Regions from separate parts of the Shewanella sp. ECSMB14101 genome, predicted to be linked through region 2. Evidence: riboswitches for the same ligand, from Rfam matches in the RefSeq annotation. Region 2 holds a riboswitch; the other holds the start of a gene.
What was found. Region 2 has a riboswitch for thiamine pyrophosphate ahead of thiC (phosphomethylpyrimidine synthase ThiC). Riboswitches for the same ligand answer to the same signal wherever they lie in the genome.
Positions count from the first base shown of each region.

Region 1: linked by a shared signal. The riboswitch ahead of NY07_RS05105 (TonB-dependent receptor) and the one ahead of thiC (phosphomethylpyrimidine synthase ThiC) in region 2 are both predicted to bind thiamine pyrophosphate.

Region 1 covers NZ_JSFF01000004.1:31,359-47,373, forward strand. Annotated here, with positions in the region: gene oleD (2-alkyl-3-oxoalkanoate reductase) at 1-317, shown strand, start outside; gene bioA (adenosylmethionine--8-amino-7-oxononanoate transaminase) at 459-1,787, opposite strand; gene bioB (biotin synthase BioB) at 1,937-2,989, shown strand; gene NY07_RS05030 (aminotransferase class I/II-fold pyridoxal phosphate-dependent enzyme) at 3,027-4,208, shown strand; gene NY07_RS05035 (methyltransferase domain-containing protein) at 4,212-5,015, shown strand; gene bioD (dethiobiotin synthase) at 5,031-5,753, shown strand; gene htpX (protease HtpX) at 5,995-6,858, shown strand; gene cctA (tetraheme c-type cytochrome CctA) at 7,193-7,540, shown strand; gene NY07_RS05055 (hypothetical protein) at 7,843-8,376, shown strand; gene NY07_RS05060 (response regulator transcription factor) at 8,545-9,171, shown strand; gene NY07_RS05065 (curli production assembly/transport protein CsgE) at 9,168-9,635, shown strand; gene NY07_RS05070 (curli assembly protein CsgF) at 9,651-10,070, shown strand; gene NY07_RS05075 (CsgG/HfaB family protein) at 10,073-10,921, shown strand; gene NY07_RS05080 (hypothetical protein) at 11,181-11,747, shown strand; gene hinT (purine nucleoside phosphoramidase) at 11,937-12,290, shown strand; gene NY07_RS05090 (PaaI family thioesterase) at 12,321-12,818, shown strand; gene NY07_RS05095 (PaaI family thioesterase) at 12,815-13,279, shown strand; gene NY07_RS05100 (YcfL family protein) at 13,313-13,702, shown strand; TPP riboswitch at 13,810-13,930, shown strand; gene NY07_RS05105 (TonB-dependent receptor) at 14,003-16,015, shown strand, end outside.
Region 2 covers NZ_JSFF01000003.1:108,097-124,111, forward strand. Annotated here, with positions in the region: gene NY07_RS04105 (error-prone DNA polymerase) at 1-2,431, shown strand, start outside; gene NY07_RS04110 (tRNA-uridine aminocarboxypropyltransferase) at 2,552-3,088, shown strand; gene trhA (PAQR family membrane homeostasis protein TrhA) at 3,051-3,731, opposite strand; gene NY07_RS04120 (hypothetical protein) at 3,965-5,014, shown strand; TPP riboswitch at 5,162-5,260, shown strand; gene thiC (phosphomethylpyrimidine synthase ThiC) at 5,421-7,382, shown strand; gene thiE (thiamine phosphate synthase) at 7,385-8,992, shown strand; gene NY07_RS04135 (HesA/MoeB/ThiF family protein) at 8,979-9,749, shown strand; gene thiS (sulfur carrier protein ThiS) at 9,750-9,959, shown strand; gene NY07_RS04145 (thiazole synthase) at 9,961-10,740, shown strand; gene thiH (2-iminoacetate synthase ThiH) at 10,740-11,858, shown strand; gene NY07_RS04155 (hypothetical protein) at 11,962-12,231, shown strand; gene NY07_RS04165 (putative metalloprotease CJM1_0395 family protein) at 12,272-13,630, shown strand; gene NY07_RS04170 (LysR family transcriptional regulator) at 13,627-14,517, opposite strand; gene NY07_RS04175 (DUF3541 domain-containing protein) at 14,533-15,537, opposite strand; gene NY07_RS04180 (hypothetical protein) at 15,623-16,015, opposite strand, start outside.

The DNA.
Region 1 (16,015 bases), on a different contig from region 2:
TCTTGAGTAACGATGAGCCTATCACCATGGCGGCGATGCTCAATAAGATCTTGGCCTGTGCGGCGCTGCCACAGGTCAATAAACGTGTGCCGGTTGCGCTTGCTTACTTGGCGGGCGCAGTGCTCGAGGGCCTTTACGGTTTGCTGGGTAAGCGCGAGGAGCCGATTATGACGCGTTTTGTCGCCAGACAGCTCTCTACCAGCCACCATTTTGATATCTCGGCCGCAAAGCAAGATCTTGGTTATCAGCCGCTCGTCTCTATCGACGAGGGGATGGTTCACCTTAAAGCCTGGTTGGTTAAGACTGGGCAGGTTTAACCAGGTACGCAATTGACCTGTCGTCTGTGTAATGCTTGACCTCTCGTCAGGCTCCTTCTTTGGCCGCAGAGCGGCGCCAAATACCTTATAAAATCTCATTTGGCCCATCTTTGACTCATGTCTCGGTGGGCCAAGTTGAGGTTAACCGTGGCTGATAAAATCTGCAGCTTCATTTGTCTGGGCGCCGGCTATGGCGGCGACTTCAAGCATGGCTTGGGTGAGTCGACTGAGCTGGTTCTCGCTGATGATGTAAGGTGGCATGATGTAGATAAACTTTGAGAAGGGGCGGACCCACACTCCGCGCTCGACAAAGGCCTGCTGCAGTTTACCGGTATTGACACTCTTTTCCATCTCAATCACGCCGACGGCGCCTAAACAGCGCACCGCTTTTACTCCCTTAATCTCACGCGCTGATGAGAGCTGTTGTTTCATCTGAGTCTGGATGGCTGCGACCTGATCTTGCCAACGGTTTTTGGCGATCAGATCCAGGCTGGCGCAGGCCGCGGCGCAGGCTAAAGGGTTGCCCATAAAGGTGGGGCCATGCATAAAGACACCAGATGGCGAGTCGCTGATCCCTAGTGCCACCTCGTCGCTACACAGGGTCGCCGCCAGAGAGATATAGCCTCCGGTTAGCGCCTTACCCAGACAGAGAATATCGGCTTGAATATCGGCGTGTTGGTAGGCAAATAGCTTGCCGGTGCGGCCAAAGCCGGTGGCGATTTCATCTAAGATCAACAACACCTTGAAGCGATCGCACAGGGCGCGCAGCCCTTTGAGGTAGTCGGCGCTATAGAAATGCATGGCACCGGCGCCTTGCATAATGGGTTCGATGATCACCGCCGCTGTTGTCTCGTGATGGGTCTCTAGCAGTGCTTCCATCGCCTCGAGATCGCCCTCTTGCAGGGCTTCGCCAAAGGGGGTCTTGGGGGCGGGTGCAAATAACTGCTTTGTTACCGCTTCGCCAAACATGGTGTGCATGCCGCCTTCGGGATCGCACACGCTCATGGCGGCAAAGGTGTCACCATGGTAGCCCTGTTTAACCGTTAGAATACCTTGCTTACGCGGCGCATTACGCCCTTGCCAATATTGCAGTGCCATCTTCATCGCCACTTCAACCGCAATGGAGCCTGAGTCGGCCAGAAACACCTTAGTCAGATTGTCGCTGGTCATGGCCAGCAGCTTCTTACTCACCTCGATGGCGCTGTGATGGGTGATACCGCCAAACATCACATGACTTAGGGTCGACAGCTGCTTTTGCATCGCCTCTAGGATTTCGGGATGACTGTAACCATGGACACAGGCCCACCAGGAGCTGGTGCCGTCGACGAGCTTACTGCCATCTTCCAGGGTCAGTTCACAACCACTGGCAGACACCACACCATAGGCGGGTAGTGCCTGGGTCATAGAGGTATAAGGGTGCCAGATATGCTCTTTGTCAAATTGGTGATCTATGGGGGTGAGTGAAGACATAAAACTCCCTGGTTAAATTTTAATCATTAGTAAACCAATTAAACTGGTTGGCGTTGACAGATTAAGACCTAAGGGTATGCTAAGCAACATAAATGTCGTCGGAGTTGATGGTTTCGACGTAAAAATTGCAAGGTGAGGGTTGGTAAATAATGTCCGAATTAGTCTTACGTCATGACTGGCAACGTGATGAAATTGAAGCGCTTTTTGCGCTACCTATGAATGATCTGCTGTTTAAAGCCCATAGCATTCATCGCCAGCACTTCGACCCGAACGAAGTACAGATCTCCCGTCTTTTGTCGATCAAGACTGGCGCTTGCCCAGAAGATTGTAAGTATTGCCCTCAGAGCGCCCGCTACGATACCGGGCTCGAAAAAGAACGTCTTATCGAGATAGAGAAAGTGCTCACCGAGGCGAAAGCCGCCAAGGCTGCTGGCGCTTCACGTTTCTGTATGGGCGCCGCGTGGCGTAATCCCCATGAGCGTGACATGCCTTACCTTAAGGATATGGTCAGCGAAGTGAAGGCGATGGGTATGGAGACCTGCATGACCTTGGGGATGCTGTCTCCCTCTCAGGCAAAAGAGCTGGCCGACGCTGGTCTTGATTACTACAACCATAATCTGGATACCTCGCCAGAATATTATGGCGATATCATTACTACACGAACCTATCAGGACAGACTCAATACCCTGGACAATGTGCGCGCGGCGGGCATGAAGGTGTGCTCGGGTGGTATCGTGGGCATGGGCGAGCAGGCGAGTGATCGCGCCGGACTGTTGCAACAGCTGGCGAATATGGAGAAGCATCCCGAGTCTGTGCCCATTAATATGTTGGTTAAGGTTGCCGGTACCCCATTTGAGAATCTGGACGATCTCGACCCGCTGGAATTTGTGCGTACCATCGCCGTGGCCCGTATTGTGATGCCGCTTTCTCGCGTACGTCTGTCGGCTGGACGTGAAAAGATGACCGATGAGCTGCAAGCCATGTGTTTCTTTGCTGGTGCCAATTCTATCTTCTACGGCTGTAAGCTGTTGACCACGAGTAACCCTGAAGAGAATGAAGATATGACGCTGTTTAAGCGTCTCGGACTGCATCCTGAGCAGGGCCAGGCGGCAACGGTGGAAGAGGAGAAGGCGGTGTTTGCCAAGGCTCAAGCGGTAAAAGACAAAGCAAGCCAAGCTTTCTACGACGCTGCGGCGCTATAGTCGCCCAAAACCCTTATCAGAGCCATGAATCAGAGCCATGACCAGACTCGATCATAAGATCCACGCTAAGATGCAGGCCGCCGAGGCCTGGGGGGTGCTCAGGCAACGAAAGCTGCTGAGCCAAACGGCCCAATCGCCTGGTCTGATAACTCATGAGCAGGAACTTAAGCGTAACTTTGCCAGCAATGATTATCTGGGGCTGAGTCAGTCTCCCGATTTGATCGCGGCGTTGGCAGAGGGGGCTAGGCGTTATGGTGTGGGCAGCGGCGCTTCGCCACTGGTGACAGGCTATAGTCAGGCACACCTTGAGTTAGAGCAGGCCTTGTGTGAGGCCACAGGACATGAGGCGGCCTTACTCTTTAGCAGTGGCTTTAGTGCTAACAGCGCCCTAATGAAGACGTTATTTGATAAAGAGGCGGTAGTGGTAGCCGATAAGCTAATCCACGCCTCCCTTATCGATGGCTTATTAGAGAGCGGCGCCGAGCTTAGGCGATTTGCCCATAACGATTTAGCGGCGGCTCAGCGTCTGGTGCAAAAGCATCAGCCTGTCGCTGTCGTCACAGAAAGCGTGTTTAGCATGGATGGCGATCAGGCGCCTGTTCAAGCCCTGTATGACTTGGCTAAGGCGAATGACGCCTGGTTGATCGTCGATGATGCCCATGGTTTTGGGGTCTTGCCACTTGGCACAGGACTGGCGATGACTGCCGCTTGCTGTGATATTCAAATCGTCACCTTTGGCAAGGCGCTCGGCTGCCAAGGCGCCGCCATTTTAGGCTCTCGCACCTGTATTGATTTCCTAGTAGCCCATGCCCGGGACTATATCTATTCTACCGCCTTGTCGCCGGCTAATGCCTACGTAGCAAAGCAGGCGGTGCTGCGGGTGGGAGAAGACACTCAGCTGCGTGAGCGATTGAAACAGGTGATCGACTATTTTCGCTCTGTTTGTCAGCAGCAAGGTATCGAGCTGCTCGGCAGCGAGACACCCATTCAGCCTTTGGTGGTTGGCGCCATCGACACCCTATCTGAGGTGAATGCTAACCTTAAGGCCGCCGGATTTTGGGTGGGCGCCATCAGACCGCCCACAGTGCCTCAGGGCAGCGCTAGGCTGAGGATCACCCTCAATGTTAATCATAGCCGGGCCGATATCGATGCCTTGGTGAAACAGCTTAATCTCGTGTTGAGGGAGCAAGGCGTAACAGATAAGCCAAAGGATGCCTAATTAGTGAGTAGTAGACTTGTGAGTACAGCAGTCGAGTTTTCTGCCCAAGCTGGGGCCAGCTGCGCCGATAAGATAGCGCGGCAATTTTCCCAGGCGGCAAGCCAGTATCAGCGCCACGATCTCTTGCAACGTCAAAGCGCGGCTAGATTGCTAACTAAGATCACGCCTCAAGGGCGTTTGTTGGATCTGGGGTGTGGCCCGGGCACTGCTTTTGACGATAGCTCAAACAATACCCAGGTGATAGGTCTGGATATCGCCCCAGGCATGCTGTCACAGATGCAGGCAAGATTTCCCCATTATGGCGCCCTATGCGCCGATGCTCAGGCACTGCCCTTGCAAGATGCCTGTATCGATACGCTTTACTCAAACTTAGCCCTGCAGTGGTGCCGCGACTTTGACAGTGTTGTCACAGAGCTTACCCGAGTGGTGCGCGCTGAAGGCCAGTGTCATCTTGCTATAGTGGTCGATGGCAGTCTGCCAGAATTGCAAACTTTGGGGTTGAGAGTCAATCCCTTTGCTGAGCCCGATTCGCTTCTTAGCTGCTTCGATGAGGCAAATTGGCAAGTGGAAAGTGGCGTCGTAGAGTCCCTACAGGTGCATTTTGACGAGCTAAAATCCTTGCTTTACTCCATCAAAGGCGTTGGGGCTTCGGCGGCTGTAGATGGCACTGTGCAGCAGACACAGTTGCAGCTTCGGGGACGTAAAGATTGGCAGGCGCTGAAGGCGCTTGCAGAGCGTTTGCGTCAGCCACAAGGCATCCCGCTGACTTATAAAATCTTATTTATTCATGCCAGCCGCAAAGGTTAGCTGAGGAAAGCTGTTATGCGCTATTTTATCGCCGGAACCGATACCGACAGTGGTAAGACATTGGTCGCCTCATCCTTGTTGTATCTTGCCAAGCAGCAGGGCAGCACGCTAGGCGTTAAGCCCATTGCTTCGGGTTGCGAGTTGACCGCAGAGGGACTTAGAAATCCTGATGCCTTGGCTTTAATGGAACACTCGAGTGTGCGCCTGGATTATACACAAGTGAATCCTTTTGCCTTTGAACCTGCGATTGCGCCCCATATTGCGGCTAAGCAGCTTGGGGTAAACCTTGATGCTCAGACGGTCGCTGAGCATTTAGCGTCGCTACCTTTGATGGATGTGGATTTTGCTCTGGTTGAAGGAGCTGGTGGTTGGCGTCTGCCTCTAAACGAAAATCTGAGGCAAGCAGGTAAGATCAATCCTCAAGGGTTTCTCTCCTATGTGGTGTCGCAACTTGATATGCCTGTGATCTTAGTAGTTGGCGTGAAGCTGGGCTGTCTCAATCACGCCTTGTTAACCCAAGAAGCTATCCTTAATGACGGCGTGAAGATTGCGGGCTGGGTAGCAAATTGTGTCGATCCTCTAATGGATGTGACCAGTGATAATCTATCGACACTCACGACGATAATGCAGGCACCCTGTTTAGGTATAATCCCTTATCTAGCAGAATCTAACGCCGAGAACGCTGCGCAATATCTTGATTTGAGCAAGTTATCGCCTGAATCAGCGTCAGTTGAGTAATTATTAATAAAGATTAACGGCTTATCTTTTTAAAGCCCTTAAATTTAAGATTCGCTTAATACGGGGCTTCTAGACTCCACATCAAGATCTACACTTTTAGGCGTGGATACACTCTCAATCCCACTGCCTGAAAAATTTTTTATGATTCCCCCCTTGAACTCTGTCAAAGTGGACATATTATGTCGGTTAGGTAGACAGATGACACATAGGGTGTCTCATATAGAAGCTTATAGGAGCTGACATGAAGCGTATTTTTTTATTGATAGCGACAAACATGGCAATTTTGCTGGTTGCGTCAATTGTGATGTCCATTCTCGGTGTTAACACATCGACCATGGGCGGCTTGTTAGTGTTTGCGGCGATCTTCGGTTTCGGTGGCGCCTTTATCAGTCTAGCGATCTCTAAGTGGATGGCGAAAAAGACCATGGGTTGTGAGGTGATCACGACTCCTCGTGACAACATGGAGCGCTGGCTGCTTGAAACTGTTGCGCGTCAAGCCGATCAGGCGGGTATCAAGATGCCTGAAGTGGCTATCTATCAGTCGCCAGAACTCAATGCCTTCGCTACAGGTCCGAGCAAAGATAACTCTTTGGTCGCCGTGAGTAGCGGGCTGTTATATGGCATGACGCAAGATGAGATTGAAGGGGTATTGGCCCACGAAGTGAGCCATGTGGCTAACGGTGATATGGTGACCCTGACGCTTATCCAAGGCGTGGTAAACACCTTTGTGATCTTTGCTGCCCGTGTAGTGGCAAGCATTATCGACAACTTCGTTTCCAGCAATGATGAAGAGGGCGAAGGTCTAGGTATGTTTGCCTACATGGCGGTTGTGTTTGTGCTTGATATGCTGTTTGGTATTCTGGCATCTATGATTGTGGCTTACTTCTCTCGTATTCGTGAGTTTAAGGCCGATGCTGGCGGTGCTAAGTTGGCGGGTAAGCATAAGATGATCGCAGCCCTTGATAGATTGCGTCAAGGCCCTGAAACGGGTGCGATGCCAGCGCAGATGGCGGCTTTCGGTATCAATGGTAAGAAGTCGATGGCTGAGCTGTTGATGAGCCATCCGCCACTTGAGAAGCGTATCGAAGCGTTACGTGCCCAGTAAAACAGGGTAGATTAAAATGAAACGGGAGCTTATCGCTCCCGTTTTTCGTTTTTATCCATCAATTGCCATGATGAGGATCTCGACTTGCCAAATCGCATGATATTAGTGTGATTTAGATCAAATTTGTTTGTAACTCTGTGGTTTGCGGCATAGATATTTGATTAAGTGCACGTTTTTAAGGAATTGCTGTTGTTACTATCGCCGCTAGAGAAAATTTGCCTATTTGCAAAACCTTAGCTATTTTAAGCTAAGTTGTGCAATTAGGAACAAGGCATGATGGGATATAACAACTAGACCCCACACAGCCAAACCAAACATAAAAGAGGATATTATCGTGAGCAATAAAATATTAAGTGCGTTATTTGGTGCAGGTTTGGCGGCACTTGCCTTGTCTCCTGCGGCAATGGCTGAACCTCAGGAACTTGCAGAAATGCACGCTGAGATGGAAGGTTGTGAAGCATGTCACGCCGATGGCGAGCCTTCTGCAGATGGTGCTCACGAGTTTGAGCAGTGCCAAAGCTGTCACGGTACCTTGTCTGAGATGGATGCAGTGCATAAGCCACACGACGGTAATCTGATGTGTGCTGACTGTCATGCTCCTCATGATTCTAACGTAGGTGACAAACCGACTTGTGACAGCTGTCATGATGACGGTCGTACTGCTGAATCTGTGCTGAAGTAAACAGATTTATAATGTAAAAAAAACACCGACTTATCGTCGGTGTTTTTTTATGTCTGTAGCAAAGCGTAACTCCTTCCTTCTTATGTTTTATTGACTTTCCTATCGCCGTTACTCTCTTTGCTTACTGCCGAAACTAAGTCGCTGAGACTCCTGTTTAGTAGAAAAGTATTAGTCCTATTTGCTGAATAGATACTTTGGCTAACTGGAGTTAATACTCATTGTGGACGTACAAGCTGTGACTTAGATAGATAATCTTGGCCACTAAAAGCAATCTGGTGTGTCAAATGACCCTAATTAAGCAGATGAGTTCTACCTTAAAAGCTGTTTTTTTGCGCAGTATAGTTAGCCGGTATTTATTTTTATTACTGAGTTTTGGCTTAAACTCGGCGCCAGTTGCTGCTGCGGATCTTAGTGAGTTTAATGAGTTAGCAGGTGGCGGTGATCAGGCCATTATTTTCCAAAACGGAAATCTTTTACAGGGTGAGATAGTACAAGCCGGTGTAGATAATAACGCAAGAATGTCACAGCTGGGCGAGGCAAATAGCGCGGATCTTCGTCAGCAAGGGATCGGTAATCAGGCTTATTTAATACAGCAGGGAGAGGCTATTGAAGCCAGTTTGTTGCAGGTTGGCGTTAATAATAGTTTGATCGTGTCGCAATTGGGCGTGAGTTTATCGGTGGATGCCGAGCAACTAGGTAATGACAATCGCGCATTTGTACAACAATCTGGCGCCGACAATGGGGTGACTATTTACCAAAATGGCTCGGGTCATGGGGTTATCGTTACTCAATGGGGCAATGCACAGCGGGCAACTATTACCCAGGGTTATCGTTAAAACCCGTGAAATGATGAAATGTCGGGCGAATGTAACCTAGGCTAACGAATTATTCTGCTCATGCTTCATAAAATTAGCGCAATTAAGATGTTATTTTTTAAATCTATAGTTGTTATGATATATCGGTTGATGGAATACGCTAATAGCTAGTGACATGGAGTGAGCAGGATGTTCAAAGTGATAAATTGGGTAGTCGTTTCTCGGTCGCAACTCTTGATCGATCTATTGGAGACACGTTGGCCACAAGAGTTTTTGGTTAAATTGACAAAAGTGGCGCCTGAGTCTGTAGAAGTGACTATGAGTGAAGGGAATTACTCATTGGTTGTGATTGATTTGGCGACGATAGATGTACAGCGTGCCTATCAGTTACAAAAACAGATAGAGAAACGCTATAGTGCCCGCGTTGTGTTTCTACATTACCCCAAACTCATCGATGCACGATTTTTAATTTCTCCCATAACCGCCGCTGTATTTTATGGTGACGCCTCGCTAGAACAGATAGGTAAGGCGTTGGCGAATGTGCTGCGGGGGCAAACTATTATTCCTGCTGATTTGCTTAGTGCCACTTTGGATCAGGAACAGCTTGAAGGTACCGATAATCTTACCATTCGAGAGCGCGAGGTACTGCAAGCTTTGTTAACCGGCAGCACCAATGTGGACATTGCCAATCAGCTGTTTGTCAGTGAGAGCACTATTAAAACTCACCTTTATCGTGTGTTTAGAAAAATAGGTGTGTCGAGTCGTGGTCAAGCTATTGCTTGGGCACAGACGCATCTGCATGAGGTACAGCAGTGATAGTCATCGGCCGCTTACTCTTGTTAGCGGCCATTTCGGCACCCGTTTATTGTCAGGTGCCTGATGTGGAGGAGCGTACTCGCTTGGCCGCGCAGAGCACCAGTGATGCCGCGCCTAGCCAGGAGTCAGATCTCATCGATGGTTTGATCCTCAACCGCGCTATGACGCGAATAGGCCACAGGTTTTATCGAGAATTTGTGGCCGCCTATCGCGATATTGGCGGTATGGCAGACCATGGCGGCCTAAGCATTGTCGAGCTGGCTACAGCGCGAAGTGGTAGCAAGATCAGTGTACTGCACAATCGCAAGCCGGTGTTTGTGACAGTCGTTTCACCGGCAAGCCGTCAGCTGGATAAGCTGGCACTTCAGTCGGCAAAGCGGGTTGATGCGATTTTGCAGCAAAATAAGCAACAGGCGAGCTGGGCTCAGTGGTTGGATCCCGATTTAGCGCCTGATGAATTTTAATAGGGATATTGAATGATGAATCACGCTAAGCCTTATCTGGCTGTCGCTGCGCTATTGATGGGCACACTAAGCCCCAATAGTCAGGCAACACAGCTTATCTACACTCCAGTTAACCCCAATTTTGGCGGCAGCTACCTTAATGGCTCCTATCTGCTGGCCAATGCCTCAGCGCAAAAAGATCATAAGGGCGGCTCAGGTTACACACCGCCAAGTGCGCTGGAACGAATGGCAAGTTCCTTAGAGTCTCGTCTAATGAGTCAGCTGTTTAACGATGCGGCCAATGGAGGCGAAGGCTACCTTAAAACTACAGATTTTGAGATCCAAGTCGTCAACGAAGATGGCATGCTGCTGGTGCATATTACCGATCTGCTTACTGGGGAAACGACAGTGATCGAAGTAGGTGGCCTGAGTGACAGTTCGAGTGTAGGCGGCTAAAAATGAAGCATTTTTTAATAGTCATTAGCCTAGTTATCTTGGGCGGATGCTCAAGCACTAGTGAGCTTGAGCGAGTACAGGCGTCATCAAGTCTGATGCCAAAAGGTGAGAGTTATTACGATCTCATCAACTTACCCGCGCCTCAAGGTGTTATGCTCGCCGCTGTTTATGATTTTCGCGACCAGACGGGCCAGTATAAGCCGATCCCCTCGAGTAACTTCTCTACCGCCGTCCCCCAAAGCGGTACCGCCTTTTTGGCGCAGGCATTAAATGATTCAAGTTGGTTTATTCCGGTAGAGCGTGAGGGTCTGCAGAATCTACTCACCGAGCGCAAAATTGTTAGGGCGGGTTTAAAAGGCGATGCCAACAAGCTCCCCCAGTTGAATTCGGCGCAGATTTTGATGGAGGGCGGTATTGTCGCCTATGACACCAATGTAAGAACTGGCGGGGCGGGTGCTCGCTATTTAGGCATAGGTGCCGCTACCCAGTTTAGGGTTGATACCGTCACGGTTAACCTGAGGGCTGTGGATATTCGAACCGGACGCTTGCTCAGCAGCGTGACGACGACTAAGTCTATCCTCTCTAAAGAGATCACCGCTGGTGTATTTAAGTTTATCGATGCCCAGGAGCTGCTTGAATCAGAGCTGGGCTATACCTCCAATGAGCCAGTGAGTTTGTGTGTTGCCTCGGCAATTGAAAGTGCAGTCGTGCATATGATCGCCGATGGGATCTGGAAAGGTGCGTGGAATTTAGCGGATCAAGCCAGTGGCCTTCGCAGCCCAGTGTTACAAAAATATTGGTTAGAGGCACACTCGGAAGCCAGGGTGATGGCCAAAGTCAGCCAGGGATAAGTCAGTCAGAACAAGTCAAAACTGGATACATCTCTATTCTCTTGATGGTTTAGGCAACAAAAATGTAGTTGATGTGCTTATTAAACGCTAGAAAACTGACGCAAAAAAAATAATGTGACTTAGTAATAGTTCTTATCACTTAGTGTGACTTAGTAGTTAATTTTAAAAAGATTATTGCCTTATTCTTTGTGTGTCTATGTCGAAGTCAGCAAGCTTTTAGTACAATTCGTCAAGTTTTTGACTTGCCGAATAAAAAGCCATGAAAAAGTTAGCATTATTATTAGTGTTATTGCCTCTTTATGCACATGGAGTGGCACCTTTTGGTCTTAAATGGGGCGATGATGTTAGCCTGTATGAAGAGGCTAAGCATCAGGGAGATGATATTTGGGTGCAGACCCAAGTTGTACCTAAGGCCCTCTCTATCGCAGAACATTATTTGCTGTCCGGTGATGCGCAGCATGGCTTGTTGCAAGTTACCATGACGAGTTACAAATATGGCGTGCATGCCGATGAGCTAAATGATGATTTTCAAATCGTTAAACAGTCTCTCATTAAGTCTGGCTATATAAAGACAGACTATGTTGCCAGTGAGTTGAGCTCTTATCAATGCGTGTTGCAGGGAACCTGTTCGGGTAAACGTTGGTATGCTATTGATGAAGACGGCACCTATGTTGCGCTCGAGCAGGTGGCAAAAACCCGCCAGGATGCCTATATCAAAATGACCTTCAAATCCCCCGAGCTGATGGAGATTGAAGCCGAGCGCGAAGAGTTGAAGCAGCTCAAGCAGCAAGATAAATTAAATAGTGACAAATTAGCGTTCGATTAGATAACTGCTAGCACCTATAGTGGCCCGGCACCTTTTCAGGTGGCGGGCTTTTTTTATGTATTAAACAGCTTAGCTGATATAAATTTCGCCACTCGATACAGGGCATAACTCCTTTATTTATATGACGGATCACAAAATGGTATTTTGTGAGTATACTGACAGGGTTAACCCTATATCGAGGATAGTGCAATGGCCGAAGAGACCATTTTCAGTAAAATTATTCGACGCGAAATCCCTGCCGATATTTTATATCAAGATGAATTAGTGACAGCTTTTAGAGATATTGAGCCAAAGGCACCGACGCACATTCTTATTGTGCCAAATCATCTGATCCCCACAGTGAATGATGTCAAGGCATCGGACGAAAAGGCCCTGGGCCGGATGATGACAGTGGCGGCAAAGCTCGCTGACGAGGCTGGTATTGCCGAAGACGGCTACCGCCTGATCATGAACTGCAATAAACATGGTGGGCAGGAAGTATTCCATATTCATATGCACTTGCTAGGCGGTGATTTCTTAGGCCCGCTAGTATCTCATCGCTAATGGCGATTGCTGAAAAACGCTGGAGAGCATATGAAGACAAATCCTGATTTTTTTCCGCTGACTGATTTGGCGACTCGCTTTGTGGACCAGCTGGTGCAGTGTCGCCGTCTCGGCCTCAGCGTGCTTGAAGCCAGCGAACAGCATGTGTTGATCGAGCTTCCCTACAGTAGCGAATTGATTGGCTACCCTGATACAGGTGTGATCCACGGCGGCGTGATCACCACGCTTATGGATACCGCCAGTGGCACAGCAGTGGTCTGTAATATCTTTGACAAGTATAAGTCGCTGGAGTTGTCGCCAACCTTAGATCTGCGGGTCGATTATATGAAGGCCGCCGAGCCAAACAAGAGTGTCTACGGTTTTGCCGAGTGCTATAAATTGTCATCGAGCGTGGCTTTTACCCGGGCGATCGCTTATCAGGATTCTATCGATGATCCTATTGCCCATGCCGTGGGTTCATTTATGCGTATCAGTCCTGAAATGGTGGGTGAAGCCTTTAGACAGGCGCTAATGGGAGAGGGCCAATGACAGTACCTGAGCAAGATACCCACAAAGCTTTGAATGTTAAAGATATCGTTAAGAAGGCGACCGAGCTTAATGATTTCGGCCACCTCTTAGATCACGTACCTTATGCTAAGTTTATTGGTATGCAGGTGGTGCGTTTCGGTGATGAGTTGGTGTTTCAGTTACCCAAAAAAGATGAAAATATCGGTAACCCCACCTTACCAGCACTCCATGGTGGCGTGATTGCCGGATTTATGGAAATGTCGGCTATTGTGCAGTTAATGGTGTTTATGCAAACCACTAAGGTGCCTAAGATCGTCGATTTCTCGATAGACTATTTAAGGGCGGGACACCATAGAGATAGTTTTGCCGAGTGTAAAATTACCCGTCAGGGCCGCCGTGTGGCCAATGTGAATATCAACTGCTGGCAAACCAACCGTAAGGCGCTCATTGCCACTGCCAGGGCCCACTTTTTGATTGAGTGATCAGATACGCTTCGGCGTGTAAGGAGAATACTGATGAAGAAGGGATTAGCCATAGTTGCCATTCTGTTCGGGCTGAGTGCCTGTGCGCCCCATACCGGCGGGATCATGGCGAGCTCTACCGGTGAAAGCAGGGTTGATAACCGCTCCTTTCATTCCGACGTGGATGTCACAGGAGTCCTGACTGTAGCTGATGCGGGATTTTTAAGGGCCCGCGGCACTATTATCAGTAAGGCAAAGACAGATTTGCAGCTGCAATATAAGTTTACCTGGTATGACATTAACGGCGCCACCATCGAAGATGAGGGAGTTAGCTGGAAGTCCCTTAAGTTACATGGCAAGCAGCAGATGCAGGTGACCGCTTTGTCCCCCAATGCTAATGCAGTGCGGTGTGAGCTCTATGTTAGACAGGCCTATTCAAACTAAGGTCGCTATATATTGATTAAAACGTCGGCATTGCCGCCGTTTTTTTATGGGCCATGCGCAAAATATGCGTTAAAAATGTCAACTCTTTGTATGACTCATGTATAATCGGCCTCGCCAAGGGGTGTTAACGCCAAGCTAAAGGCTTCGCATTGACTGAGATGTTCGCTAGACAAACCCTTAGAACCTGATCCGGCTAATACCGGCGTAGGAATGGGCCACAGCACTAGATTTAACACTATCTAACTGTGCATTCTTTCTCGCTTTTTTAAGTGCCGGATCTCAATATTTATTTGAGGTCCTATGTTTACATTAAAATCCTATTCTCCTGTCGCCCTTGCCGTGGCGGCTGCATTAACCCAAACCACCGTTTTCGCCAGCGATATGCCTGTCACCACAGATGAGATGGAAGTGATTGTTGTCACCTCAGATTTTCGTCAGTCGAGCTTAGATAAGGTGCCCTCCAGCATTAGCGTTATCGACCAGCAACAGATAGAAGATGAAGGGGCGCAGCATTTTGAAGATGTGCTCAACTCTATTGCTAACTTTAACTGGTCTGGCGGCAGCTCCAGAGCCAAATATTTCCAGATCCGCGGAGTGGGTGAGCAGGAAGAGTATCAGGGAGCGCCTAACTCTTCTGTGGGTTACATCATAGACGATATCGATCTGTCGGGTCTGGGGATGGTCTCCAGCATGTATGACCTGCAGCAGGTGGAAGTACTGCGCGGACCGCAAGGGACGCGATATGGAGCTAACGCCTTGGCAGGCCTTATCTACCTTAAGAGTAACGACCCGACCTCAGTATTTGAGCATGGCGCCGAGCTGCAGCTAGGTGACGATAATCTGCGCACCTTTAGCGGCTTTAGTTCAGGCCCCTTAAGTGATTCAGGCAAGCTGTTGTATCGCGTGTCGCTGCAACAGCATGATCAAAATGGCTACCGAGATAACCTTTACCTGGGCCGTGATGATACCAATGCGCGGGATGAATTTACCGGGCGCATCAAACTGCGCTGGTATGCCACCGATGATTTAGTGGCCGATTTCAACCTGATGCACGCCAATTTCAATAACGGCTATGATGCCTGGACATTAGATAATAACGGTTTTGATACCTTAACAGATGAACCGGGCGTGGATAAGCAGCGCACAACGGGCGGCTCGCTAAAATTAACCTATTCGGGCGCCGAGTATTTCGAGTTGGTCTCCTTAAGCTCTATGGCACAAAGTGATACTCATCATGGCTATGATGGTGACTGGGCCAACCCTGAATATTGGGCGGCGCGCAGTTGCGACGGGGAGCCTTGTCAGTATGATTATACTTGGAACAAACTGGGGGATCGCACCACGCTATCGCAAGAGTTTCGTCTAAGCTCGACGGATGCAGGTCGACTCTTTAACGACAGTACCGACTGGTTGGTGGGCATCTATGGTCTCAGACTCACCGAAGACAATGACACCCTTGAATTCTATAACGGCTGGGAAGATGGGCTGACTGCCGAATATGAGGCAACCAATTTAGCACTCTTCGGTCAGTTAGATAGCGAGCTAGGTCAGGGCTATGCGCTCTCTGTCGGCGTACGCTTCGAGCGCCGTGAAAGCGAATACAGTGACTCGGCCGAAGATGCCTTTGCACCATCGGAAAACATGTGGGGCGGTCATATCGCCCTGAGTAAAGCCTTGAGCGATCAGCATCAAGCCTATGCCCGTATTGCCAGAGGGTACAAGGCTGGTGGCTTTAACATGTCACTTCCCCTATCGCTAAGCGACAAAAAAGAGTTCCAGGCAGAGACCTTGTATAACTATGAGCTTGGCATCAAGTCTGAGTGGCTTGATGGTGATGCAAGCACCCATTTCTCACTCTTCTACATGGACAGACGGGATCAACAGGTCTCGGCTTCTCAGCAAAATCCCGATGAGCCACAGAAATTTATCCTATACGTCGAAAACGCGGGCAGCTCACACAACTATGGTGCCGAGCTTGAAGCCAACTGGTATGCCACCGATAACTTAAAACTCTATGGCACACTGGGCTGGCTCGAGACAGCCTATGGCGATTATGTCTACCAGGATAAATATGGTGGGGAAGTGGATCTGAGCGGACGCGAATTGGCTCACTCGCCTAACTTTACCTACAGTGCTGGCGCCACCTATCGCAGTGACATGGGCTGGTTTGTTAACTTAACGACCAGTGGTAAGAGTAAGTTCTACTACTCTGACAGTAACGACTCTCAGTCTGAGGCCTATACCTTGTTTAATGCCCGTTTAGGCTATGAGACAGAGACCTGGTCGGCTTATCTGTGGGGACGCAACCTGCTT
Region 2 (16,015 bases):
TTCTATCAATGCCGAGGCGAGCCTTAAACCCATTGCGGCGCAATATAAGCGTTATCCTCAGGCCTGGATAGACAAGGGGCTTGCACTGGCGCGCCAGTGTCACTTCTCTTTAGATGAGCTTAAGTATGAATACCCTGCGGAGGTGGTACCGGCTGGCATGCAGGCCTGTGAGTACCTGGCCCAAGCCGTGAGAGAGGGGGCCAAGCGGCGCTTTCCCGAGGGGGTGCCTGACAAGGTCAGGTTGCAGTATGAAAAGGAGTTAACGCTTATCAAGGCGATGGGTTATGAATATTTCTTCTTGACCATCTATGACATCGTTTGCTTTGCCAAGTCACAGCAGATTCTGCATCAGGGGCGGGGCTCGGCAGCCAACTCTGTGGTGTGCTACTGCCTGGGGATCACTGAGGTTGACCCCACCAAGATTAACATGTTGTTCGAGCGTTTCATCTCTAAAGAGCGTAATGAGCCGCCGGATATCGATGTGGATTTTGAGCATGAACGGCGCGAGGAGGTGATTCAATATATCTATCGCAAGTATGGCCGGGAGCGGACTGCCCTAGCAGCGGCGGTGATCTGCTATCGCTTTAAGAGTGCCATGGGTGATGTGGGCAAGGTGTTGGGGATAGATGCCGAGCAGATCGCCATGATGATAAAAAAGATCGATCGCCGCGATCCCAAGCAGCATTGGACTGCTCAACTCGCCGCCATGCTACCAGAGTCGGGGCGAGGGCGAATGCTACTGCCGCTGGTGCAGAGCCTTATCGGATTTCCTCGTCATCTGTCGCAGCATGTGGGTGGCTTTATTATCTCAGCCGGCCCCTTGTCTGAGTTGGTGCCGATTGAGAATGCGGCCATGGTCGATCGCACTGTGATCCAGTGGGATAAGGATGATCTTGAGAGCCTTGGCTTGCTAAAGGTGGATATTCTGGCGCTGGGCATGTTGACGGCGATCCGTAAAACCTTCGCCCTGTTAAGTACACCTGAGCGTCCCTTTACCATGGCCGATCTGGTGTGGGAACAAGCCGAGGTTTATGCCATGTTGCAGGCTGGCGATAGCATAGGGGTGTTTCAGATCGAATCTCGGGCACAGAGTACCATGTTGCCCAGATTAAAACCCGCTTGTTATTACGATCTTGTGGTGCAGATTGCCATCGTCAGGCCTGGTCCTATTCAAGGTGATATGGTGCATCCCTATCTGCGTCGCCGCGATGGACTGGAGACTGTGGAATATCCCAGCCCTGAGGTGCAGTCAGTACTGTCTCGCACCATGGGGGTGCCTATCTTTCAGGAGCAGGTGATCCAACTGGCCATGGTGGCGGCCGGATTTAGCGGTGGTGAGGCCGATCAGCTGCGCCGGGCGATGGCGAGCTGGAAGCGGACCGGTGAACTGGCACAGTTTGAAACCAAGCTCCTTAGCGGCATGGCGAAACGGGGTTATAGCAAGAGCTTTGCCGAGCAGATTTATCGGCAGATTAAAGGGTTTGGCGAGTATGGTTTTCCCGAATCTCATTCTGCCAGTTTTGCCTTGCTGGCCTATGTGTCGGCCTACCTTAAGTATCATTACCCGGCGGCGTTTTGCTGCGCCTTACTCAACAGCCAGCCAATGGGTTTTTATAGCCCGTCGCAGTTAATTCAGGATGTACAGCGCCATGGGGTGATGGTGTTGCCTGTGTGTGTGAATTACAGTGATTGGGACAATCGTCTGGTGGAGATTGAAGCGGAGCAGGGGGCAGTGATTCGTCTAGGGTTTCGCCAGGTGAAGGGGCTGCAACAGGCCGATATTGGCCGATTACTTAAGGCGCGTCCCGAGACAGGTTTTACCCGGGTCGAGCAGTTGTATGAGATCGGACTCTCTTCTGCCTGCCTGACGCTGCTTGCCAGTGCCGATGCTCTGCTTACTGTGGCTGGGCACAGGTATCAGGCGCGTTGGCAGTTGAGTGCGTACCAGCCGAGTCTGCCGCTGTTTGATGATTTACCTCCTGTGAGCAGTCAGGTGGTATTGGCTGCGCCGAGTGAGATGGCCGCCATGCAGAGCGATTATCGCCACCTTGGTTTGAGTCTGGGCCGTCATGTGATAGCGCAGCTCAGAGAGCGGGGAGAGCTAAAGGAGTGTTTAAGTGCGGCCCAATTGGCGGGTTGCCGTCATGGTCAGTTGGTACATGTCGCCGGCGTGGTAGTGGGGCGTCAGCGTCCGGGTACCGCCTCTGGGGTGACCTTTGTGACCCTAGAGGATGAGACGGGTAACATCAATGTAATCGTATGGAGTGCAACGGCCAGGGCGCAGCGTCAGCCTTTTTTGACATCAAAAATATTAAAGGTAGTGGGCATACTTGAGACCCAATCTGGGGTGAGTCATATCATTGCGGGTAGATTAATAGATGTTTCTACTATGGTGAATAATTTTGAGTCAAAAGCGAGAGACTTTCGCTAGCTTGCTTAACATGTCGTAAATACTCGTTAATTTATGTCGGCGCCTGGCTAACCTCACTCGCCTGGCTAGGGTATACTGACGCCTTTATTGAGCCAGCAAACCGCAAAGAAAGTTAGTTAAATGAAATTTATACTGCTCACACATGCGCGGGAATATGAGCGTCCCTCCAATACGGGCACGCTGGCGTTGCAGCATTTTCCTGAGTTATGCCGCCGTGTGCCTTGGTCACGGGTTGAGCCCGATGCTTGGCTTAAGCAGGCCTGCGAGTCGGGAGAGGCGCTGTTACTCTTTCCGCCAAGTGATGAAAGCCCGCCAGCGTTTCCCCTTGAAGCCTTAGTAGAGGAGGCTCAGACGCCTTTACCACAGCAGATCATTATTTTGGATGCCACCTGGCAGGAAGCCAGAAAGATGGTCCGTCAGAGCCCCTATCTGCAACAGGCGCGGCGTTTAAGCCTGTCAGAGGCATCTACTTCTCGTTATCGTTTAAGGCGCAATCAGGTGGATCAGGGCTTGTGCACCATAGAGTGCATTATCAGCCTGCTAAGAGGTATGGAGATGTCAGATGAAGCGCAAGTTCTGGATGCGGCGTTTGACGCTTTTATGTCAGAGCACAGTCAAGTCAAAGCACCGTCAGATAGACACATAGAAAATGACTGAGCGCTCCTGCCAGCACAAACAGATGCCAGATGGCATGATTATAGGGGATGCGTTTACCCACATAGAAGATCACCCCAACACTATAAAAAATCCCGCCAGCCATTAATAGCTGAAAACCTAGGGTGCTCATGGCCTCAAGCAGTTGCTTCATGACGATAACGCACAACCAACCCATTACCAGATAGAGCACCAGACTAAAGATCTTAAATCTGTGGATAAAGAGTGTCTTAAACAAGATCCCGCCAAGTGCCAGACACCAGATGGCGAGCAAGATTCCATCGGCTTCGGCGCTGCCTAATTGGATCAGCATGAGTGGGGTATAGGTGCCGGCGATGAGCAGATAGATGGCGCAGTGATCGGCAATCTTCAGCTTATGTTTTAGCTTGGGATCAGACACGCTGTGGTACAAGGTTGAGCAGAGAAACAGGAGTATGATACTCAGGCAGTAGATCAACATACCACCCAACTGCAGATCGCTGAGACTATCCCAACCTTTCATCATTGAAAAAACCAATGCCAGAATACCGGCAAGCACCCCGAGTCCATGGCTCATCGCATTGGCCAGCTCTTCAGAGCGGCTATAGGGCGCGGCGATTGACACTAGGGGATCAGCTTGGTTTAAGGGAAGTTCTTGGGACGGCATCATGCTCTCTATTGACTGGTTAGACCTCAAGCTGAGTCTAACAGTATGCTATCGCAAATGAAATACTTTAGCGTACATATGTAAGCTTAAAAGTTTAGAGTGATTTTTAATGTTTGATTTTAAATAACTTTAATATAAATAGTGTCCACCTATAACAGGAGGTGGAACTTATGGGTCAAGCTTAGCCTCTAAAGCGCTAAGTTACCTAAGGAAAGGATCTGTCTCTCTTGCAAGTGACGCCACAGGAGCTATATAAACCAAGGCAACCAGAAAAAGAGTATCATTGGTCGGCGATTAAGCTTAACGCCGTATGTCCTGAGCCGCTTGCGCTAACCAGCCTCGATTTGCTTGAGGAGAGTGCTGAGCACCAGCGGCGCCAGCATAAGTTCCTAGGGATAAGCTTAACAGATCTTATGCTTGTGCTCGGTGTCTTGCTGCTGCATCTGTTTCTACTGTCCATGCTTAGTTGGCGTTATCCGTTATACCATGGCCCCGCCTTGCGCGCTGAGCCGTCTACCAAGGCGATAAGCGCCTATATGCTGAGCGCTGCCCAATTTGAGGCCATGACCAAGCGGGAATTAGCTAATCAAGCAGCGCCGCTAAAAAACTCATCTGAATCTCAATTAGTTGCGCCTGTTACGAAGGAGCAGAGTCTCACCTCGCTATCCCAACTGAAATCGCCTGGCGCCTCGTCCCCGCAGAAGCAACTGATCCAGAGCCAGAAACATAGTCCTGACCGGGGTAATCAGCAAACTCAGACGGCCGGCGCCGAGAAGAGTCAGGCAAAAAGTCATGATATCGAACCAGAGCTGCCAAGGAGAGTGGCAGAACAAGGGTTCACCTTTGAGGCGCCTGATCTAACAGGATATAGCGCGCCGCCTCAAGAGCGGCCTTTTGCTGGGGAGCTCGGCGTCATCACCGGAGACTATCTGGCCAGGCATCGTCAAGCCTTGATCGATAAGCTGGTTCAGCGCGCGGCCGATGTGGCGACAATGCCCAAATCGATAAGCGAGATGGATGGGCTGATGGCGCAGTTAGCCCTGCCAAAAATCGATGAATATAACACGGCAATTACCCTGGACAGTAAATTGGACCCGAATCGTATCGTTAAGCTTGGTGATACCTGTTACCGGGTGGTTAACGTCGCGACTCCTATCAATCCTCACGCAGAGAACCTGGGGTTTCCTTTTAAGTGTGGTGAAGACAAGGTGAAGCAGGCGATTAAGGCCTCGTTAGACAGGCACCTTGAGCTGATGGGCGTTAGCCAAAAAAGCAATAACTAAGATGATTTATTTTCACCACAAAATCAATTTTAGCGAGCATTTATATTTTATGATGCTGTTTATATTGATTTATTTCGTTTGATTTATTTGGTTTCAAGCTAGTGTGTTAAGGGCTTGTTTATCGCTAAGGCTTAGGTCTATACTGGGCACCTCTTGTCGGAGTGCCATTAGGCTGAGACCGTTAATTCGGGATCCGTTGAACCTGATCAGGTTAGTCCCTGCGAAGGAAACAAGCATAATATGACCTTGGTAAAGGCTATTTTGTAGGCGATAAATTGCCCTTAAACTTGCCTTTCAAACCATATTTTTGACCTGGTGCGATCATCTTATGTCGCTCGCGGTTAATGCCCTCAACGCCAACTTCTCCAGACAAGCAACTTCATTTAACTCAATAGTGAGATTGCTTATGTCAACACGTCGTGAAACTCGAGCCCAGGCCCAGGCCTTTATCGATAATCTAAAACCGCTACAACATGCCAATTCAGAGAAGATCTACTTGCAGGGGAGTCGAGCCGACCTCAAGGTTGCCATGCGCCAGATCCATCAGTCCGATACCCTGATTGGTGGTACCCAATCGGCGCCCATTGTTGCAAAGAATCCGCCAATCAAGGTTTATGACTGTGCCGGTCCCTATTCAGACCCTAAGGCAGATATCAATGTGCGTCGCGGTCTGGACAAGCTGCGCAGCGCCTGGATCGCAGAGCGGGACGATACCCAGACGCTAAGTCAGGCAAGCTCGGGTTTTACCCAGCAACGTTTGGCCGATGAGGGACTGGATCACTTAAGGTTTGAACATCTGCCAAGGCCGAGACGCGCTAAAGATGGCAAGGTGGTAACCCAGATGCACTACGCCAGACACGGCATCATCACCCCTGAGATGGAATATGTGGCCCTGCGGGAAAATATGGCTCGCGATACTGTGATCGATGAGGTGTTGACCCAGCGCGCAGCAGGGGAAAGCTTTGGTGCCAAGGTGGGCCAGGCGATAACCCCAGAGTTTGTCCGTCAGGAACTGGCCGCTGGCCGGGCGATCATTCCTTTAAATATCAATCATCCAGAAGCTGAGCCGATGATCATTGGTCGCAATTTTCTGGTCAAGGTCAACGCCAATATAGGGAATTCCGCGGTCACTTCCTCTATCGAAGAGGAGGTGGAGAAGTTGGTGTGGGCGACGCGTTGGGGCGCCGATACTGTAATGGATCTCTCAACCGGCCGCTATATCCACGAGACTCGCGAGTGGATCATTCGTAACTCGCCTGTGCCCATAGGCACGGTTCCCATCTATCAGGCTCTGGAGAAGGTCAACGGCGTTGCCGAAGATCTCACCTGGGAGATCTTCAGGGACACCCTAATTGAGCAGGCGGAGCAGGGGGTGGACTATTTTACTATTCACGCCGGTGTCTTACTGCGTTATGTGCCCATGACGGCGAAACGTTTGACCGGTATTGTATCCCGGGGCGGTTCTATCATGGCCAAGTGGTGCCTCTCTCATCATAAAGAGAACTTCCTCTATGAGCACTTTGATGAGATCTGTAAGTTGTGCGCGGCCTACGATGTCTCTTTGTCTCTTGGGGATGGTATGCGCCCAGGTTCCATTGCCGATGCGAACGATGAAGCGCAGTTTGCTGAGCTTGAAACCTTAGGGGAGCTGGTTAAGCGCGCCTGGCAACATGATGTGCAAACTATCATAGAAGGCCCGGGGCATATCCCCATGCAGCTGATCAAAGAGAACATGGATAAGCAGCTCGAGCTGTGTGATGAGGCACCTTTTTATACCTTAGGCCCGCAAACCACAGATATCGCGCCAGGTTATGATCATTTCACCTCGGGGATCGGCGCGGCAATGATTGCCTGGTATGGCTGTGCCATGCTCTGTTACGTCACCCCTAAGGAGCATCTGGGGCTGCCCAATAAGGAAGATGTGAAACAGGGGCTGATCGCCTACAAGATAGCGGCCCACGCCGGGGATGTGGCCAAGGGGCATCCTGGTGCTCAGATCCGCGACAATGCCTTGTCGAAGGCAAGGTTTGAGTTTCGCTGGGAGGATCAGTACAACCTGGGATTAGATCCCGATACCGCCAGGGCCTATCACGATGAGTCCTTACCTCAAGAGTCGGCCAAAGTTGCCCACTTCTGCTCCATGTGCGGCCCTAAGTTTTGCTCAATGAAAATCACCCAGGAAGTACGTGAGTACGCCGCGGCGCAAGAGAGTCAGACGCAGGCGATTGAGGTACAGCACAGCCAGGCTTATGAGGCGGCGCCTCAGACACAGATCCAGCAAGGGATGGAGAAGATGTCGGCGCAGTTTAAGCAGACCGGTGGCGCCCTCTATCACAGTGCCACAATGGCCGACGTTGAAGAGGTATAGCCATGCGCAGTGCTAAACCTATCGTCTGGACCATAGCCGGTTCAGACAGCGGTGGCGGCGCCGGGATTCAAGCGGATCTGGCAACTATAGGGGATCTCGGCGGCCATGGCTGCAGCGTCATCACCTGTGTGACCGCGCAAAATTCGGTAGCGGTCAATGGCGTTGAGCCGGTCAGCGATGCCTTGCTGCTCAATCAACTCAACACCTTGCTGGTTGACCTGCCGCCAAAGGCGATAAAAATTGGCTTGCTGGCGAATCAGCGTCAGATTGATCTGCTTGCTGATTGGCTGGCGACGCATTTTACATCACACGCCAAGGTCACTGGTTATCAGGTCCCTATCATACTAGATCCTGTGATGGTAGCTTCCTGTGGAGACACGCTTGTCAGTGCTGAGGCTGATAAGGGACTGGATTTTTCCCCGTTCAGGCAGCTACTTACCCTGATGACTCCCAATGGCCATGAGTTTGAGGCACTGTCGGCGTTAGTGGGTAATGATAGTGACGGGATCTCTGCTAAGGCGCAGAATTTAGCCCGTTATCTGGGCTGTAACCTCTTGATAACCGGGGGCGATAAGGGGGCCTTTTGGCAAGCGCAGTACGCCGAGGATCACTTTGTCTGCCATCGGGTACCTCATACCTCAGCTTTGCATCAGCATAGGGGATTTCGCCTTAGTAGCGAGCGAAGTGATAACCCAAACCACCACGGTAGCGGCTGCACGCTCTCATCGGCAATTGCGAGCTTTCTCGCTCATGGCTTGGTGTTGCATGATGCGGTCTTACTGGCTAAAGCCTATGTTGGTCAAGGGATAGCGGCGGCCAGTCCGGTAGGCGCAGGCTCGGGGCCACTAGAACGTTGTGGCTGGCCTAAGGGGTTGAAAAGCCTCGCTAAGATAAGCTTAATCGATGCAGAAAACTGCAAGGGCCCCGATTTTCTAAGGCATATTTCACACCATACTCCTTATGGCCTTGCGCTTAGCTTTCCTGCGTTAACCCAGCCGATCGGTATCTATCCCGTGGTAGGTGATGTCAAGACCCTATCACAGGTGCTGGCAGCAGGAGCCAGCACGGTGCAGCTTAGGATAAAACAGGTAAGCACCACAGATGAGCTAGAGCGTCAGATAGTTGATGCCATTGCTCTTGGGAGAGAGTATGGCGCTCAGCTCTTTATCAATGACCATTGGCAATTGGCGGTAAAACACGGCGCATTTGGTGTCCATCTGGGTCAGGAAGATCTGTTTGATGCCGATCTTGAGGCAATTGCCAACGCAGGGATGGCGCTTGGGCTCTCGAGTCACGGAGTATTTGAGATGGCGCTGGCGTGCCAACTCAAGCCATCTTATATCGCTCTAGGGCATATCTTCCCAACTCCTACCAAGTCAATGCCGTCAAAGGCGCAGGGGCTAGAGAACCTCAAGCATCTGGTGGCTCTTTTTGATCCCGGATGTCCGCGGGTGGCGATTGGCGGCATAGATAAATCGCGACTCGAAGCCGTTAAAGCGACAGGTGTCGACGCCGTGGCGCTTGTCAGAGCGGTAACCCAGGCTCCATCGCCAGGCGATGCCTATCTCGAGTTGCTCAGCCTTTGGGAGAATGGCGATGCCGCTAGCTGATCAACAATTTATCCAGTTTTCTCGGCAGATCTTATTGCCGGAAGTGGGCGAAGCCGGCCAGCAACGCCTGATGGCAGCTTGCGTAGCGATTGTCGGGATAGGCGGTTTAGGTCAGCTTTGCGCCCAGTATCTGAGCGCGGCCGGCATTGGTGGGCTGACGCTCATCGATGACGACAAGGTTGAGCTGAGTAACTTGCCGCGGCAGTTACTGTTCTCCCTTGATGATTGCGGCAAGTACAAAGCCTTGGTGGCTCAGCAAAAACTGCGTTCAGGTCATTACTATGCTGATGTTTGCCAGATAATAGCCAAGACTGAGCGCCTTAATGGGCAAAACGCCAGGGCGCTCTTCGGTGATGTGGATCTGGTACTGGATTGCAGTGATAACTTTGCCACCCGCCATAGTGTAAACGCTGCGTGCGTAGCAGCCAATCTGCCCAATGTCGTGGGCTCTGCTGCGCATTTCAGTGGTCAGTTGATGGCCTTCGATTTATCAAGGGCGCCTGAGGCGGGCTGCTATCACTGTGTTTTTCCCGCCGAACTAAGAGTCAGTGAAAACTGCTCAACCCTAGGTGTGCTGGGGCCTATGGTCGGCACTATGGCATCGATGCAGGCGCTACTTGCCCTTAAGCTGATCATGGGACTGGGTGGGCTAGGGGAAATGCAGCGATATAACGGCCTAACGGCAGAGATGCACAAGGTGAGGTTACGGCGCGATCCTCACTGCCCTGTGTGCGCCGACATGGCAAAGGAGAGATAGATGAGTGAGATCAGAATAAGTGTCAACGGCCTGCCGGTAACGCTGCTAGCAGGGACCAGCTTGCAGGCAATGTTAAAGGCGCAATCGATCAATTTGGATAGCGTGGCATTAGTGCGCGGCGGTGAGCTAGTACCTAAGTCACAGTGGGCTGTGACTGAGTGTGAAGCAGATGATGTGGTTGAAATTTTTGGTGTAGTGGCAGGAGGATAATATGTTAACCCTAGGCGATACTCAGTTCTCATCGCGTTTATTCACTGGCACGGGCAAGTTTTCCTCTGCTAATCAGATGCTCGCGGCCTTGGCCGCCAGTGGCTCGCAACTGGTGACCTTGGCAATGAAACGTGTCGATATTAAAGGTGGCTTTGACGATATTCTTGCTCCCCTGCGGCAAAGTGGTGTTAAGTTGCTACCCAATACTTCTGGTGCCCGCAATGCCAAGGAGGCAATTTTTGCCGCCGAGTTGGCGCGGGAAGTGCTGGGGACCTCTTGGGTGAAACTTGAGATCCATCCCGATCCCAAATACCTGATGCCCGATCCTATTGAAACCTTTAATGCCGCTAAGGTGTTGTGTGAACGCGGTTTTACGGTTTTACCCTATGTGCATGCCGATCCCGTGCTGTGCCGAGCCTTGGAAGCGGTGGGCTGCGCCGCGGTGATGCCTTTAGGCAGCCCCATTGGGTCCAATCAGGGACTCGCAACCGCTACTTTTTTGAAGATCATCATAGAGCAGGCCAATGTCCCCGTAGTGGTGGATGCGGGAATAGGAACCCCTTCACAGGCCATGGCAGCGATGGAGATGGGGGCAAGTGCCGTACTGGTCAATACGGCGATTGCCGCCAGTCGCGATCCGGTAAAAATGGCGCTTTGTTTTGCAGAGGCGGTTGCGACTGGGCGTAAGGCTTATGAAGCAGGACTGGCCGAGGTACACGCCAGGGCGATAGGCACCAGCCCACAGCAGTCGCTGACTGGATTTTTAGCGGAGTCTGATTGATGAGTTTTATTCAGCAGCTAGCTAAGCTTTCCAGAGAGACCTTGAAGTTAAGGCTGTATTCGACCACACCAACCCAGGTTGAGGCGGCAATTGTGGGGGAGCAGGGCAATCTTGATCATCTGTTGGCGCTACTTTCTCCGGCTGCCGAAGCTTATATTGAGCCGATGGCTCAGCGAGCTGCGGCTTTGACTCGGCGGCGTTTTGGTTACAACATAGGTCTCTATCTGCCCCTGTATCTGTCTAATCTCTGTGCCAATGAGTGCGATTATTGTGGTTTTACCATGAGTAACAAGCTTAAGCGCAAGGTATTGAGCGCGGAGGAGCTAGCCGCCGAAATGGCGGTGATCAAGCCTCAGGGATTCGACTCGATTCTCTTAGTCTCCGGCGAGCATGAGACTAAGGTGGGACTGGACTATTTTTCGTCCGTGCTGCCACAGGTAAAGGCGCAGTTTAGTCATGTGGCCATGGAGGTGCAGCCCTTGAGCACAAAGGCTTACGACGCACTGGTGGCAAGAGGGTTGGATGCCGTTATGTTGTATCAGGAGACCTATGACCCCACCACCTACCAGAAACATCACCTGAGGGGCAATAAGCGAGACTATGGCTATCGTTTAGCATCACCTGAGCGTATCGCCCAAGCCGGCGTGGATAAGATAGGGCTTGGGGTCCTCTTAGGCTTGGATGATTGGCGTATGGACGCGCTGTTGATGGGGCACCATCTTGATTATCTCGAGCGGCGGTTCTGGCGCAGTCGCTACAGTATTTCACTGCCGAGGTTAAGGCCCTGTGTCGGCGGCATTACGCCTAAGGTGCAACTGTCTGATCGGGGATTAGTACAGCTAATTTGCGCCTTCAGACTGTTTAATGAGCAGTTGGAGATCAGCCTCTCCACCCGAGAGACACCTAAGTTACGCGATAATCTGCTTGGCCTTGGGATCACTCAGATGAGCGCCGGGAGCCGCACCGATCCTGGCGGTTATGTAAATCCTGATGCTCAATTGGATCAGTTTGAGATCAGTGATGAGCGCAGTGCAGCCGAGGTGGTCAAGGTCCTTAGGCAGCGGGGCTTTACCCCGGTATGGAAAGATTGGGAAGCCAACTGGATAGGAGCAAGCTAATCAATTCAAACAGATAAGCACCCGGGCGTGAAAGCCTGTACATTCGCAGGCTTTTGGTTAATAATTAGCCATAACTGTGACTTGCCTAAAGAGGCGTTAGATTATGGAAATACCATCAAGTTTTTCATCCGGGTTAGCGGGCTTAAAAGGTGCGCAATCGGGCCTGACGCAGGCGACGGTTGATGTGGCAAAACCCAGTCAGCCTCAAACGAGTGAGGCGGGTTCGACAGAAACAACCAACCCGGTTAGTGCGACCGATAAAACCGGGGCTTTAGTGTCAGCCATCGAGTCGAAAAACCAAGGGGAAGCTGCGGTAGAAGTGCTCGAAACAGCAAACGAAACCCTGGGTACAGTGATAGACATTAAGGTGTAACCCCATGGCCGGCGTCATGACAGCGCCATCTCTAACGGCGATGCGATTAAATGCTTCGCCGTCTTCACTTGGTCAGCGCTTCAGTTCAAATCCTTCAGTCAGTACTTCAGTAACGCCAGTTTCTTCGGCGCAAACACTGACTGCGCAACATATAGCTCCACAAACGCTAGCCCCACAAACACCAGCCCCGCAAACACAAGGCTCACAAACACATGGCTCACAAACACATGGCTCACAAACATTAGCCACGCAATCTCCTGTGACGTCTGCATCTGGCTCAACCGCGCCGAGTATCGCCAGTGCGGGTTTATCAGGTAAAACCGCGACCCTTAAGGCAGATCTATCGCCCATTAATAGCTTGGTTAATATTAGCGACAGCAATAGTCCTGTAAGCAAGCAAAGCAGCGGTGGCTATAGCCTGTCTCAAGGGGCGCTAGGGGTAAATGGACTGATTAATCGCGCGCCTGGCCAAGTAGCCGCTAATCCAGCTGCTAGCCAAGGGCGAATAAACACTGGCTCTGGTGCGAGTGAAACGAGCGCTACAGACACAGGTGAAGCCAATGGGATTGGTAATATCTTTGCTAAAGATCAGGTGGAAACGATCTTTAATCCAGCACAAGAGGATGCGGGCGAATCCGCCGGTGATCCCGCCGCGCAAGAAGGTTCAGGAGCTAATGTCTTTAGTCAGACAGATGCGCGCGAGCAGCAAGGCTATGATCCCTTTAAGGACAAAGAGGTTGATGCTGAGCAGTTAGATAGGGCACAGGAGGCCGAGTTGCAGGCGCTGGCAAAACGTGACGCTGAGGTGAGAGCCCATGAGCAGGCTCATGCCAGTGTTGGCGGTACTTTTGCACGCAGCCCGAGTTTCAAATATGAGCAGGGAAGCGATGGTCGTCGTTACGCCGTCGATGGTGAGGTGGCGATCGATATCTCCTCGGTGCCAGGTGATCCGCTAGCGACCTTGAATAAGATGAAGCAGGTTTACGCCGCTGCTATGGCGCCTATGACGCCCTCTATGGCGGATATTCGTGTAGCCAGCGAGGCGCTGCGCAAGATGAATGCGGCAAAAGCTGAACTGGCTCAAGAGCGTCAGCAGAGCATGATGACACCCAAAGAGATGCAGCCATTAATTGATGCGGGTAAGAGTGAGCAGCAGCGTCAGTTGCCTGACCCTGTAACGCCCAAGGTGGCTGGGGAGGTGGATGAAAAAGGCCAAATATCAGCCAGCAGAGTCGATTCCCCCTCAGCACTGGATAATGATAGAGCGCCCTCACAAACTATTGAGCGTATCAGTCGTCAAATCTTAGAAAACAAGGCTGAAGTCTATAGCCAATCTGCCCTCAATGCTCGTTATCAGGGGGCCCAGCCTAGTCCATCTTCGTTTGCTTTCTCCCTTTAAATCGCGTGATTTTTCAAGATAAGCTGCTCAAGTAGTTGGGACGCTGGTCCCTGTTTATCGCGGTTGGGGATCACCAGACTTAAGGGGACTTGTCTGTGGGTCGAGCCTTTCAGTTCCAGCCGTGTTAGTTTACCTTGCTCGATGGCGCCACAGACCAGATGACTCGGGATCCAGCAGAATCCCAGGCCTTTTGCCAGTACTACCAAGGCTTCATGAAAGTTAGCAACCGTCCAGCGGCGCTCAGCTTTGAGCCACCCCATTTCGCCGCGGCTGATCTGACCGGTATCTTTAATCACTATCTGTAACTGTTCTGCCAGGGTCTGATCATCGAGGGGCATATCCATACTCGCCAACGGGTGAGAGGGATGGCAGACCAGAAAGAAGTCCACATGGCATAAAGGCTGTGCAAGGTACCCTTTAGGCGCTGCGCCGCCTATGATGGCTATGTCGACCTTTTCCGATTCCACTAACTCGGCGCTGCCACTGATCACAGAGTCCAATATAGTGATCCTTGTGCCCCGGCCCTGGGGTTCAAATTCTGCCAGGGCATCGATAAGGTGCTCCATTGGGTAGATCAACTCTCTGGAGAGCATTAGGCTGGGTTCCCAGCCTTTTTCCAGATTGTTGGCTAGTTGCTCTAACTCAGTCACAGATCGGGTAATGTGCCGTGAGCGCCTAAGCAGAACCTCACCACTTTCGGTTAAATAAGCCTTGCGCCCTCTGACTTCCAATAGTGCAACACCCAGCTGTGCTTGCAATTTTGCCACGGCGTGATTGAGCGACGACTGACTCTTGTTTAACTTTTCTGCCGCCTGGGCGTAACCGCCATAATCGACTACAGCCTGGAGAATGCGCCACTGTTCAAAGGTGGATTTGGCTTGACTCATGCTCGCTACCCTTTGCTATTTTTGCGGCTGTTTAGGTTTTATGGTTACTAACTTAGGCATATATTTCTTGGTTGCTTTAAGTTGGTGCAAATAGGGGCCTTGGTGCAGGGTTTCAGGCCAGTCTAACAGCATCATGGCTAAGACATTACGATGCTCACCCAAGGCAAGATCGGGATTACCGCGCGGTGAGGGGATGGTCTGCACCTTGGGATCGAAGGCGGATATGATGTGCGCCTGAGTCTTTTTCACAACAGGATTGTCGGACATGCCCGCCAGATGGAAGCTAATTCCCACTTCGGCGATGATATCGTCGGTGGCATCGGCGAGGATCCTGTCGATATTGGCCTCGAAGTAATCCAAGATCCAGGCAAAGGTCTTACTATCTACCGGCTGCTGGTAATATTCACTGGCGGCAAAGATAAAGTGGGTCATGCCGTAGATCTTGTTGCGGAACTGCTTCTTAGTGAGTTTGGCATCTCGACTTTGAGGGTAAACACGGTTAAAGGCAGCCTTGTAGTCTTGCACATAATCGCCCACGCCCAGCTGCTTGGCCCAGTAGACATAGTTGACTAATTGCGCTGCCCAAGCCTCAATCATGGCTTTATCGGTCAAACCGCGCTTCAGATCTGTTGACTTAAGGGCTTTGACTAGTTTGTCATGACAAGGACCCTGCAAGCCAAATTCATCGATACGACTCGAGAATCTCAGTAATACATCTGTATAGAATAGAAATTCGGGGAAGGGTTGTAACGCCTTCTTACGTGCTTTGGCTCTTGGGCCATTACCCAGCACATCAATCGCTGACTGCGCTTCATTCGCAATAAATCCAGGCTTATCCAGTTGGCAGGCGTAAAAGGCTTGTGATTCTGTCACTGCGTAAAGGTCCACCAAGGCGGCGTTGGCGTATTGTTCATCACCCGTCATGCGATAGAGCCTGATGCCATAATGGCCCTGTACTCTGGGGGGCAGTTGGTAAAGGTGATCTTCTAGGTTCGTCTGAATGGCTTGTTTTACGCCCATCGCATCTAATGCTGCGGTTGTTTTTGCAACGGCAGATTGAGTCGACAGCAAGAGGACTGAAGAGAGCGCGAATGTGCCTAAGAGTTTAGTGTATGGCGCTATGTTGAACATGTTGCCTCCTTTCAAGTAGGTTTACGACAGGTGTTGTGTCGCCAAATATAAGGGTGAGTTGATCATCAAGGCTGAGCTGTTGTTCGTTAACGAGTAAGAGATCAAATAAGGCTTGTGTATCGAGTCGTGACTGGGCTTGGATCTGCTTAGCGAGACTCTTTTTCCACAGTACCAGATAATAGAGCGGACCTTGGTTAACGGCGCCGGTGAAGCTGTACAGGGCATCATAGGCCTGTGGCCAAGGCTCGCCAAAACTCAAGGCAAATTCCTGGCTGAGATCCTGATAGCTGCGCTCGGCCTTTGTTTGATAGGCGATCAGGGCCAGTTTGCTTCGAAAGACCTTAAGCTGAGTCGAAAAGGCTTCGAG